Regions from separate parts of the Pelosinus fermentans DSM 17108 genome, predicted to be linked through region 1. Evidence: predicted binding sites of a transcription regulator. Region 1 holds the regulator's gene; each other region holds the start of a gene.
What was found. Region 1 encodes HrcA, which represses chaperone genes, less so after heat shock. Its sites were predicted from a motif close to TGTTAGCACTCNNNNNNNNNGAGTGCTAACA; they were not measured.
Positions count from the first base shown of each region.

Region 2: htpG (molecular chaperone HtpG) is a predicted target of HrcA. The motif match lies at 2,548-2,578, and genes of this name have one in related genera.
Region 3: groES (co-chaperone GroES) is a predicted target of HrcA. The motif match lies at 2,319-2,349, and genes of this name have one in related genera.

Region 1 is NZ_AKVN02000001.1:2,168,920-2,173,217, reverse strand. Features, by position in the region: gene FR7_RS09760 (TCP-1/cpn60 chaperonin family protein) at 1-1,217, opposite strand, end outside; gene hrcA (heat-inducible transcriptional repressor HrcA) at 1,303-2,331, opposite strand; gene hemW (radical SAM family heme chaperone HemW) at 2,434-3,570, opposite strand; gene lepA (translation elongation factor 4) at 3,580-4,298, opposite strand, start outside.
Region 2 is NZ_AKVN02000001.1:3,548,395-3,552,692, reverse strand. Features, by position in the region: gene FR7_RS16475 (hypothetical protein) at 10-285, shown strand; gene htpG (molecular chaperone HtpG) at 543-2,504, opposite strand; gene FR7_RS16465 (PAS domain-containing sensor histidine kinase) at 2,800-4,298, opposite strand, start outside.
Region 3 is NZ_AKVN02000001.1:3,292,424-3,296,721, forward strand. Features, by position in the region: gene pdaB (polysaccharide deacetylase family sporulation protein PdaB) at 1-96, opposite strand, end outside; gene groL (chaperonin GroEL) at 318-1,967, opposite strand; gene groES (co-chaperone GroES) at 1,995-2,279, opposite strand; gene FR7_RS15225 (ANTAR domain-containing response regulator) at 2,527-3,108, opposite strand; gene FR7_RS15230 (histidine kinase N-terminal domain-containing protein) at 3,110-4,298, opposite strand, start outside.

The DNA.
Region 1 (4,298 bases):
TTAGCAATGTCACGGCTAATAGCAATTTCAATAGACCCGCCGCCAGGCACATAACCACCTTTAACAGCAGCTTGCACACTAGAGGCTGCATCTTTGGCAATACGCTGCCGTTCACCAACCACTTCTTTGGTAGCAGCCCCCACTAAAATGGTAGCCATCGGCTTACCAGCACCGCCCAACATACGAATATGCTTCAATTTTTCATCTTCATACACGTTCTTCGCCAAACCCAAAGAACTAGCAATGTTCGTAATATCTTTCTTAAGACCTGTGCGTTTAATCATACGCGCTCCTACATGATCCGCGGCACGGCGAAGTTCCTCTGGCACCACTCGCTGAATTACCATAATACCGGCATCCGTCAGTATTTCTTCTGCACTATTATGGACACCCCGATCTACCAATACTACCTTAACACCAAGTTCTACAATCTTATGTACATTTGTCTTGAACTCATTTTGCAATTCCAGATACCGCTTAAAGCCAGCTTCTGTACTTAACGCCTCATCACCAATTTCTTCAGGCTCTAAGGCATCATCAATGACCAATACTTTTGCTTGACTACTCTTTACAGGCATATCTTGATTTAATCGCTGTTTATCAACGATAACGCCCATAAAGACCTCATTCTCAGCGCCTTCCTGGGAGAAAATAATCTCTGACAGTTTAAAACTGGACTCACGTAATTTTTCAATACCGATAAGTCCTGCGGCCTTAATAACCAATTGAGCAATATCACTATATTCGCGGCCAGCAATCATAGCAATACGGTGTAGAATGGGATCTTGTATATCAAAAATATGTTTTGCCCGATCCTTAATCTGCTCTAATGCCAGCGCCACACCATGTCTGATTCCTTCGATGACACGGGCAATGGGCACACCCCTTATAACTTGATTTACACCTTCACCTACCAGACCACCCGCCATAATAGTTGCAGTTGTTGTACCATCTCCAATTTCGGCTTGCTGAGCTCTGGCAACATTGATCAGCATTCTGGCTGCCGGATGATCTACATCCATTTTATCTAAAATAGTAACGCCATCATTTGTGATTATGACTTCACCGGAAGAACCTAACAGCATAGTATCTAGCCCCTTAGGACCAATAGTTCCCTCAACAGCTGACGTAACCACTCTGATAGCGTTCCCGTTTGTCATGAGTGCCGCTAACCTTTCATCTACTTCAGAACCACTATTAGCTTGCTTTAGCTTCATCCCTGGTTCCTCCCAAATTACAGTTCTATTATATGTATAATAGAGTCAGTAATACCCTTTACTATAGAAGGAAGGTATTACCTCTCTATATTTTATACTTTTTAAGTACTTCTCCTAAATGATTATGCATAAACTCTAAAACTGACATGACCTTGCCATAATCCATCCTGGTCGGACCTAATACAGCTACTGTTCCCACGACTTGACCATCAATGCGATAAGTAGCCTGCACCATACTGCAGTCTTGAATTCCGCTATATTTGTTTTCATCGCCAATTGTAACAATAACACCATCATTTTTTTGATTTTGCAAAATATTCGCCAGCAAATGTTCTTCTTCCAGCATATCTAAAAAAGATTTTACTTTTTCGATATTTTTAAATTCTGGCTGACTTAATAATTGTGTGGTGCCACCAAGATACAACCGCTCATTTTTTTCCACAACCAATGCCTGTTTTAGTATCCCTAAAGCAGTTTCAAACAAGTCCACATCAATTAGCATTTCATTTTGAATTTCCCGCAGAATGGATAATTCAATATTCTCAAAGGATAATCCTGATAAACGTCTATTAATGTGTTCTGCAATACGCTGCAAATCATTAAATGAAAGCCCTGTTGGTATATCAATCACCTTGTTTTCTACAAATCCTGTATCTGTCACGACAACCAAAATCGTGCGACAGTCATCAAAAGGTAGAAATTTTAGATACTTAAAGGCGCATTGAGTTACTTGCGGTACTAAAACTAATGAAATATTACTTGTTATTTTGGATAATATTTTTGCGGTTTCCTGAAAAACCTCTTCAACATGACGAGTTTTCTCCTGATACCAATTTTTAATTAATGCAATTTCCCTTTCAGACATTTGGGTCGGTGATAATAGAGAATCTACATAAAAGCGATACCCTTTTGCAGAAGGAATTCTCCCCGATGAAGTATGAAGCTGCTCAATATAACCCAACAGTTCAAGATCAGCCATTTCATTGCGAATGGTTGCAGGGCTAACGCCTAAATCATGTTTGCGGGCAATAGTTCGTGAGCCAATAGGCTCCGCGGTGGAAATATAATCATCAACAATCGCTTGAAGAATACTACGTTTTCTCTTATCTAGCATATGAGTTCCACCTCCTATTGTTAGCACTCGACCTTGTAGAGTGCTAACACCTACTAAAAAAATACCACTCCTGCGCCTGAATGTCAAGATATAATAATTGATTTATCCAGGTAAAAATGCACGAAATACAACATTTCCATACTTCATGCCTAAAACAGTAAGATTTACCTGATTCTCTTTTACAGCAATCAACTTTTTATGAAGTAGTTCTGACACAATTTCTCCATACTCCAAGTAAAATCCACGGTTGAAATATTCCTGAAAATCTAAAATAGATAAACCGTGTACCGTCCGCAAGGCTAAAAAAATATATTCTGCCATAGCAATCGTAGTGCTAGGATTTTCTCGAAATTCAATTGGCAGCGTTCCTTTTTCCACACAATCTATATATTGAGATACATCAGTTATGTTACTAAGCCGCTGTTTCTGAAAAAAGGAATGAGCCGCGGCTCCCACCCCTACATAAGGATGATATTTCCAATATTTAAAATTATGACGACATTCATACCCTGCTTTAGAAAAATTTGATATTTCATAGCGCTTAAAGCCATGCTGAGGTAAATATTCAGTTGTAAAGGTATACATCTCTTCATCTTCATCTTCTTCTGGCAATATAAGTGTTCCTATCTGATCCATCGCAGCAAAAGGTGTACCTTCTTCTACTTTCAATCCATAAGCCGAGATATGAGTAATATCAAGTTTCATTGCCTCTTGGATACTAACCTTTAAATCATTGCAGGATTGACCTGGCAATCCATACATCAAGTCAAGATTAATATTACTGAAACCTAAATCTTGTGCTTCCTTTACTGATCTTACAGCCTGATCAGCACTATGTATCCTGCCAATTGACTTTAATAATGCGTCGGAAAAAGTTTGCACACCAAAGCTAATCCGGTTGACGCCACCTGATTTTAAAGCTAATAATTTCTCTTGATTCGTCGTGCCGGGATTGGCTTCTACGCTAAATTCTGCAGCTTCGTCAATGGAAAAGCTTTCATGCACCTTAGTTAAGATGGTTTTTAAAGCATCTGCAGGTAAAAGAGTCGGTGTTCCCCCGCCAATATAAATTGTATCAATCAAGGTGCCAGATAAAACACCGCCCCAGCCAGAAATCTCCTGGCATAAGGCGGCAACATAAGGCTGATATAGATGGGTAAGATTATCATAGGAAGGAAAATCGCAATATAAACATTTTTGTTGACAAAAAGGGATATGAATGTATAAACCCGTCTTCATTTCATCACCTTAATCAATCTTTAATATAGCCATGAAGGCTTCTTGCGGTACTTCTACATTACCTACCTGCTTCATACGCTTTTTACCTTCTTTTTGTTTTTCTAAAAGTTTACGTTTACGGCTAATATCGCCCCCGTAGCATTTCGCTAGAACATCTTTACGCATGGCTCTTACTGTTTCACGAGCAATTACTTTGTTGCCAATCGCAGCTTGAATAGGAATTTCAAACATTTGTCTGGGAATGATTCCTCTTAGCTTTTCGACCAAAATTCGTCCTCGATAGGTTGCTTTATCACGATGTACAATAACTGACAAAGCATCCACAGGTTCTGTATTTAGTAGAATATCTAATTTAACAAGCTTAGATTCTCGATAACCCAACAATTCATAATCTAAGGATGCATAGCCTCTTGTAGCCGATTTTAGACGGTCAAAATAATCATAAATAATTTCACTCAAAGGCAATTCATATGTCAGCATTACTCTAGTCACATCTAAATACTTCATATCTTTAAATTCGCCACGTTTTTCTTGTGATAGTTCCATGACCACACCTACATAATCATTAGGCACTATAACCATTGCTTTAACATACGGTTCCTCAATATGTTCAATTTCCTGAGGTGTTGGCAATTTAGAAGGGTTTTCAATTTCAAAGATCTCTCCATCTGTTTTGAAGACTTTATAAATAACACTTGGTGCTGTGGTAATTAAGGTAATATTATACT
Region 2 (4,298 bases), 1.4 Mb from region 1:
GGGGTAAATGTGGAAAAAATATTACTGCAAATACTTGAAGGGCAAAGAAATTTATTTAATGAAATAGAAAAAATTAATCAACGATTAGACGATATGCCAACCAAAGCTGATTTAGATAAAGTCATTACGGAACAACAAAAGGATATAATCGCTATACTGGAACGAACAGCAACTAAGGAGTCCATAGCCGAGTTAAGTGACGACATTGAAGCGTTAAATCGAAGAATTTTTAAACAAGAGGCAAAGATCATCCGATTAGAAAGAGTAAAAGAAAAAAGAGCTTGAATATTTTTGCATGAATTGGAGTAATGGAACCCTGCCGTTGCTCCTTTAATTTTTGCTAATGAGTTTAAAAAGATTTATTATATAGTCATTACTATAAAGTTCGTTAAAAGATAAACGGTTAGGAGTATATAGGTAGTGAAAGCACATTATTCATAAGAGGAGGTTATACTATGAATGAAAAATTGCATATCGTTAGTGCATAAAAAAGCTTGAACCATTTTGAATATGGTTCAAGCTTTTTATAGTATCCTTGGGAACTATTTATCCTTACGTGCCATTAAGTTAGATACTTTATTAGCAAAGCTGATTGGATCTTCTGGGAGCAGACCTTCAATAAGCATTGCTTGTACGTATAATAGGTCGCAATAATCCTTGAAGGCTTCAGAATCAGGGGTTGCTTCGTGTAAATCTTTTAAGACAGTGAAGACATCATGATTTGGATTTAATTCCAGGATTCGGCTAGCCTTATACATGGTATTATTCATTTCTGATAAAATTTGCTCCATGGAAAGACTGATGCCGTTATCATCACTAACAAGACAAACCGCACTGGATTTTAATCGATTACTAATCTTAACATCAGCTATTTTCCCTTTCAAATGCTCTTTGATTGCTTTGATTAAGGATTCATTTTCTTTCAAAATCGCTTCTGTATCTTTTTTAGCTTCGGGGGAATCGATATCGTCCAGGTTTAGTTCGCCGCGGCTGATGGATTGGAATTTCTTCTCTTTATATTCCTGTAATGCATCAATCGTAAACTCATCAACCTGATCATACAGATAGAGAACTTCAATACCTTTTTCTTTCAGCAGTTCCATTTGTGGTAAACGCTCTACGGAAGCACGGTCTTTACCTGTAGCATAGTAGATGACTTTTTGATTTTCTGACATGCGTTCGATGTAATCATGTAAGGTTGTCAATTCTTCCGTTGCGTGGGAGGAAGAGAATAGTAATAAATCTTTTAATTTATCGCGACTTTGGAAATCTGTATAGGCTCCTACTTTAAGAGCTTTGCCAAATTCTTTCCAGAATTTTTCATAGGTAGGTCGCTCATTAGTGAGGAGATTTTCTAAGGTTTTCAGCACGCTTTTTTCAAGATTCTTTCCAATTAATTTTAACTGTTTGCTATGCTGCAGCAGCTCGCGAGATATATTGAGGGAAAAATCGGGAGAATCCACTAAGCCTTTCACAAATCGCAGATATTCAGGGAGGAGATCTTGGCAGTTGTCCATGATGAAAATCTGTTTTGAATAGAGGCGGATTCCAGAGGATGATTTTTGCGTGTACAAATCAAAAGGAGCACGAGAAGGAATAAACAATAGACTTGTGTATTCTACAGTGCCTTCTGCTTTGGAATGAATCAGTTTTAGAGGATCTTCCCAGTCGTGGAAGAGATTTTTGTAGAAGGTATGGTACTCTTCTGCCGAAATGTCATTCTTATTGCGAGTCCATAGAGGCGTCATGGAATTCAAGGTCCGAACCTCTACGGTCTGTGTTGCTGGAGCGTCTTCAATTACCTTGCCTTCTTCATCTTTGGGCTTTTCTTCCTTGATGAAGCTCATTTTAATAGGATAGCGGATATAGTCTGAATATTTTTTGATCAAATTTTCAATGGTGTAGCGGTCTAAGAAATTTTCTTTGGAGCCGTCAGCGGTAGTAAATTCATCATTGAGAGTGATAATAATGGTAGTACCTCGTGTTTCTTTTTCCACTTCTTCAATGGTGTATGTACCATCACCGCTGGATTGCCACTTAACCCCTTTGGCTTGTCCAGGAGCACGAGTGATCAAGGTGACTTTGTCAGAAACCATAAAAGCAGAATAAAAGCCAACGCCAAATTGACCGATTAGTTCATTATCGGTTGCTGTTTCTTTCTCTTTTAATTTTTCAAGAAAGGACTTAGTGCCTGATTTAGCGATGGTTCCAATATTTTCGACTACTTCGTCATAGGTCATACCAATACCATTATCTGAGATTGTTAGAGTATGTGTCGATTCATCAGGGACAATGAAAATTTCAAAGTCGGATTGTCCTTCTAATAGATCATGATTGGTTAAGGATTCAAAACGAATTTTATCAATGGCATCGGAAGCGTTGGAGATCAGCTCTCGTAAAAAAATCTCCTTATTTGTATAAATGGAATGAATCATTAAGTCTAATAATTGCTTAGTTTCCGCTTGGAATTCTCTGGTTTGCTTATTAATTGGTTCTTGGCTCATGTAAGAAGTCTCCTTTTATAAAATTTATATGTACATTTTCTTTTATTAGCACTCTCTTTAAGTGAGTGCTAACTCTCTTTCTCTATAATACCTTGATTAGTATTTGAAATCAAATACTTTTTTTTCATTAAAATTAGGCAATAATAGCATTTTTTTACCATTTATATTGAATTTACTATAGAATTTATATATTTTGTGTGGTTCGCCCTTTTTAGACTGAAAATATATAGTTACTTTGCATATAAAAAAGCCCTTTCTCAAAAAGTGGTTTTTTTGATGAAAAGGACAATATATATTAATTTCCGAGATTAAAATATACAAAAAAAGTTGTTCCTTCATGACTGGTATTGATTTTAATAGTGGCATTGTGCCTGTGGGCTATTTGGTAACAGATGGGAAGTCCTAAGCCTGTGCCTGTATCTTTCGTAGTAATAAATGGTGTTCCTAATTTATCAAGTATGTGGGCGGGTATTCCCGTGCCCTGATCACTAATAGATAAAACAACCTTGTGATCTTCCAAGAAGGTGTGAATATCCAAGTTGCCGCCGGCTGGCATTGCTTCAATACTATTGCGTACCAAATTTAGCAGCAATTGACGAATTTCATTTTCATCCAATAGCAATTCGGGAACTGCACTAATGTTAAGATTTACAGATACTTTGGAAGCAGTGGCATCTGCCTGGATTAAGGGAAATAAAGCTTCAATAATAGTATTTAAAGAACATTGTTTAAAAATGACTAGCTTTTCCCTGGACAAAGAAAGGTACTCACGAATAATAGCATTAGCTCGATCTATTTCCTCGATCATTAGTTTGATTTTTTCTTTATCTTTTTGGTATTCATGCTTTCTATCCATCACTTGTAAATAACCTCGTACCGTAGTCATAGGATTTCTAATTTCATGAGCGACAGTGGCAGCCATGCTGCCTACCATATTCATCCTGTCAAATAAGGAGGACATTTGTTCCAATTTTTTTCGCAAAGTTATATCACGAATGATTCCTTGTAAGGCTGAGAGCTGACCGGATTTATCATAAATAGGAACACATTTTTGCTCAATCCATAGAATTGTTTTATCCTTTCGAACCAGGCGTAAAGTTAATGGTAATTCAATAGAGTATGGTAGATTATAGATGAAATCGTTAAACTGTGAATGTTCATCAGGATGTATCAAATCGAAAATTAAATTGTTGTTGGCGTAAAATTCTTCGGAGGTATAGCCAGTGAACATTAACGCAGACGGACTTATATACTCAATTCTTTTTTTAGGCTGTAGTTGATAAGAATAAATTACATCAATAGCATTCTCTGCTAACAAACGATATTGAGTTTCCTTATTAATTAAATCTGCTCTAGTTTTTTCTAAATATACCATTAAAGTACCAGTTGCTATGAAGAGGCGTATTACTCCACCAATTGTGTAAGCTAAAGGAAGATAATTTGAGCCGTTCATTATAAAAGGTGCAGTTAAATTGATAAGACTCCATAGTATGTAGGCATAGCCGGTAATATAACGACCAATTCCCTGCAGTTGTAAATTGCGTATATAAATTAAACCGACCCATATACCTATTAGGCAGCAGATGTAGATAGGTAGTAGTAATTTATAAACCAAGGAGGAAAAAAAGACGTTTAACCCGGCGCTTATGATGGAGAGCATAACTGTACCATATATCCACCATTTGTTAAATGGCTTATTCATAAAGCTATAAGTACCCCATACAAACAGCAGAACGCTGATAAAAATTAGCACTTGATATGCAGTTAAATATAAGGTGGATTGCTTCCATTGCA
Region 3 (4,298 bases), 1.1 Mb from region 1:
TGCCACTTGTACATAAACAGCACCAATAGCAAAGAGACCCACCATGCCATAAAATAAATGCCGATGATGAAATATTCGCCGCAAATTGAGAACCATAATCTTCCCCCTCCCACCCCATACAATAGTATGTATGCATGCAAAGTGAAAATTATGAAGACAAAAATGAAAAAATACAGCAGAAGAAATATAAAAAGGCTGCCTACAAGTTTGATAGACTTGTAGGCAGCCTGATTTTTACTAATTATGGTAGCAGATTGGTAGCGTTTAATGCTTACCAGCGTTCAAGCCCGTTCCTGCAAAGGGGCTTGAGGCTGCTATTACATCATGCCGCCCATACCACCCATGCCACCCATACCGCCCATGCCACCCATAGCAGCAGCACCAGCACCACCGTCTTTTTCAGGTTTATCAGCTACTAATGTTTCAGTAGTTAATACCATTGCGGCGATACTAGCAGCATTTTGCAATGCAGAGCGAGTAACTTTTGCTGGGTCAACAATACCTGCAGCAATCATGTCAACATATTCTTCAGTTAATGCATTGAAGCCCATGCCTTTACCGGCTTTTTTCACGCCTGCAACAACGATGGAACCTTCAAGGCCTGCATTGTTAGCGATTTGACGTACAGGCTCTTCAATTGCACGTTTTACAATTTCAACACCTGTCTTTTCGTCACCAATTACTTCAATGGCATCAAGAGCTGATAAGATATCGATGAAAGTAGTACCACCACCGGCAACAATACCTTCTTCAACAGCAGCACGAGTTGCATTCAAAGCATCTTCAATACGGTATTTCTTTTCTTTCAGTTCTACTTCTGTTGCAGCACCTACTTGAATTACAGCTACACCGCCAGATAATTTAGCAAGACGTTCTTGAAGTTTTTCTTTATCAAAATCAGAAGTGCTATCTTCGATTTGTGTTTTGATTTGGCTAACGCGAGCTTTGATTAGAGTTACATCACCAGCGCCATCAATAATGGTGGTTTCTTCTTTGGAAACACGTACTTGACGGGCACGTCCAAGATCAACAAGCTCTACGGTGTCAAGTTTGCGGCCAATTTCTTCTGTAACAACAGTACCGCCAGTTAAAGCAGCAATGTCTTCAAGCATTGCTTTACGACGGTCACCAAAACCAGGAGCTTTTACAGCTACAGCTTTAAAGGTACCACGTAATTTATTCACAACCAAAGTTGCTAATGCTTCGCCTTCGATATCTTCAGCAAGGATTAAAAGTTCGCGACCTTGCTGCACCACTTTTTCCAATGTAGGAAGTAAATCTGCGATGGCACCAATTTTACGGTCAGTGATCAAAATATAAGGATCGTTTAAAATCGCTTCCATTTTGTCAGTATCCGTTACCATGTATGGGGAAATGTAGCCACGGTCAAATTGCATACCTTCTACTACATCAAGACTAGTTCCCATACCTTTGGATTCTTCAACAGTAATAACGCCGTCTTTACCCACTTTTTCCATAGCTTCTGCAATCAAATTACCGATTTCTTCGTCAGCTGCGGAAATCGATGCAACTTGTGCAATCGCATCTTTTGTTTCTACTTTCTTAGCAGATTTTTTAATCTCTTCCACTAAGGTTTTTACTGCTTTTTCGATACCTTTTTTAATGATCATAGGGTTTGCGCCTGCTGCTACGTTGCGCATACCTTCACGAATCATAGCTTGTGCAAGTAAAGTTGCAGTAGTAGTACCATCACCAGCCACATCATTGGTTTTGGTAGCAACTTCTTTAACAAGCTGAGCACCCATATTTTCAAACGGATCTTCCAAATCAATGTCACGTGCAATAGTTACACCATCATTTGTAACAGTAGGAGCACCGAATTTTTTATCCAGAACAACATTACGACCCTTAGGTCCAAGTGTTACTTTTACTGCATTTGCAAGTGCATTTACGCCTCTTTCTAATGCGCGACGTGCGTCTTCATCAAATAAAATTTGCTTTGCCATTATATGTAAACCTCCCAAATAATTTTATTATTGTACAACTGCTAAAATATCTCTTTCGCTTACAATCAGATATTCTTGCCCTTCATATTTAACTTCAGTACCTGCATATTTGGAGAATATAATTTTATCGCCAACTTTTACATCAAGAGCTACGCGTTGGCCATTGTCCAATACTTTGCCAGTACCGACCTCGATAATTTCACCTTCTTGTGGCTTTTCCTTAGCAGTATCAGGTAGTACGATACCACTTTTTGTTTTCATCTCGCCTTCTAAAACCTTAATGACGACTCTGTCACCCAATGGCTTAATCATTGAAATTTCCTCCTCCACGATATGTAATGATATTAATCTTGTTAGCACTCATTGTTAGCGAGTGCTAATCACATAATTTATGATATAAAATTCAGCAAGAAAAAGCAAGTGTTTAATAGGAAAAATCCATATTTTTTTCAAAAAAAATTTAGATTCACTTCTCACTGCGTATAATACGTGCAAAAGATAAACGGTGTTTTTGGCTGCTTATAAGTAGAAAAGTGCCCAATTAGGCACTTTAAGCAGGCTATGTTCTTTTCGTTGCTGCTTCTACAATGGATTCAGCAACATCTTTAATCGATTTGCGTTTACTCATACTATATTGTTGAATGCGACGATAGGCTTCTGTTTCGCTAAGATTGTAAGCGTCCATCAAAATCCCCTTCGCACGGTCAAGAATTTTTCGTGTCTCTAGGGATTGTTTCACATTCTCGAGTTCTTGCTCTAACTCAGCAAACTCTTGAAAGCGAGACAAAGCGATCTCGATAGCAGGAAATAAATTCACTTCTTTAACAGGTTTCACTAAATAAGCCAGTACACCTGAATCCTTCGCTTTCTCCACAATATCCTTCTGACTAAATGCTGTTAACAATAGAACAGGAGCAAGCTTCTCATTGGAAATTATTTTTGCTGCTGTAATACCATCCATCTCAGGCATCTTAATATCCATAATAACCAAATCAGGCCGATATTGACGAACTAAATCAACAGCCCTTGATCCGTCAGAGGCTTCTGCTACGACCGTATGCCCTGCCTCTTCCAAAAGCTCTTTTAAATCCATCCGAATAATTGATTCATTATCAGCTATAACAATCCGCAATGATTCCATTCTAAACTCCTCCTTTCGCCTTACGGGGAATGGTAATACAAGCATGAGTACCATTATCCGTGTATAATGCAAAACTACCGCCAACATCACTCTCAATCAGTGTTCGTACAATCTGCAATCCCAAACTGTTGGATAATTGGGGATTAAAGCTCGGTGGCATGCCAATGCCGTTATCATAGATTTCGATTTTATATTCATCTTCCAGGGTACTAATGTCAACCCCGATGATGCCTTCATGCCGACCTACAAAACCATGCTCGATGGAGTTTTGGATCAGCTCATTAATAACCAGAGCCAAACTGCTAGCCTGCTCCGAGGGAAATACCACTGTCTCACCATTAAAAATAGTTTGTAAATTAAAGTCTGGTTCCAGCATATTTTGAATAACTAGGTCGAGAATATTTCTAGCCACTTCTGCTACATCAATAAATTCTGCATCCTGCTGTGATAAAAATTCATGAACAACAGAAATACTCGAAATCCGATTCACACTTTCCCGTAGAGCAGCTTTTACTTCCTGGGATTTCGTACGCCTTGACTGCAGCCGCAGCAAACTGGCAATGGTCTGTAAATTATTTTTCACCCGATGGTGTATTTCTTGAATGACTGCTGATTTTATTAATAATTCTTTTTCTTTCTTTTTTACTTCGGTAACATCCGTTAAAATTACAACTGTACAGGCTGTAACTTGGTTTACAATAATAGGAATTGCCCTTTGTACCAATACCATATTGCCTGCTGACAATTCTGCCTCACAAGGCTCTTGAATGGTCATAGCCTTTTGGGCTAACCCCATATGGGCCTGGCGCTCATAAATGCGCCGTCCGACAATATTTCCTACAGCTAATACTTTATATATACTATCCGCGGTTGAATTAGCAAAAATGATTTTACCATGCTCATTCACAATGAGAATACCATCACTGGCAGACAAGGAACGATATTGCTTACTGCTGCTTGGTATTTTCACTGTCGATAAAAGAAGTTGTGCTGTTTCAACCAAGAGTTGATGCCCATGTACGTGAGCTTCTTCCATGCTAGATTCAAAACTGACAGCAGCAATTACATTGCCGCTAGCATCCCGCACAGGGTAGACCTGCATTTCCATCCACATACCCAGAGCCCATTCCCGTTGTCCATGAATCGCTTCTCCCATGGAGATACTTCGCCATATAAGCGGCTCCTCTAAG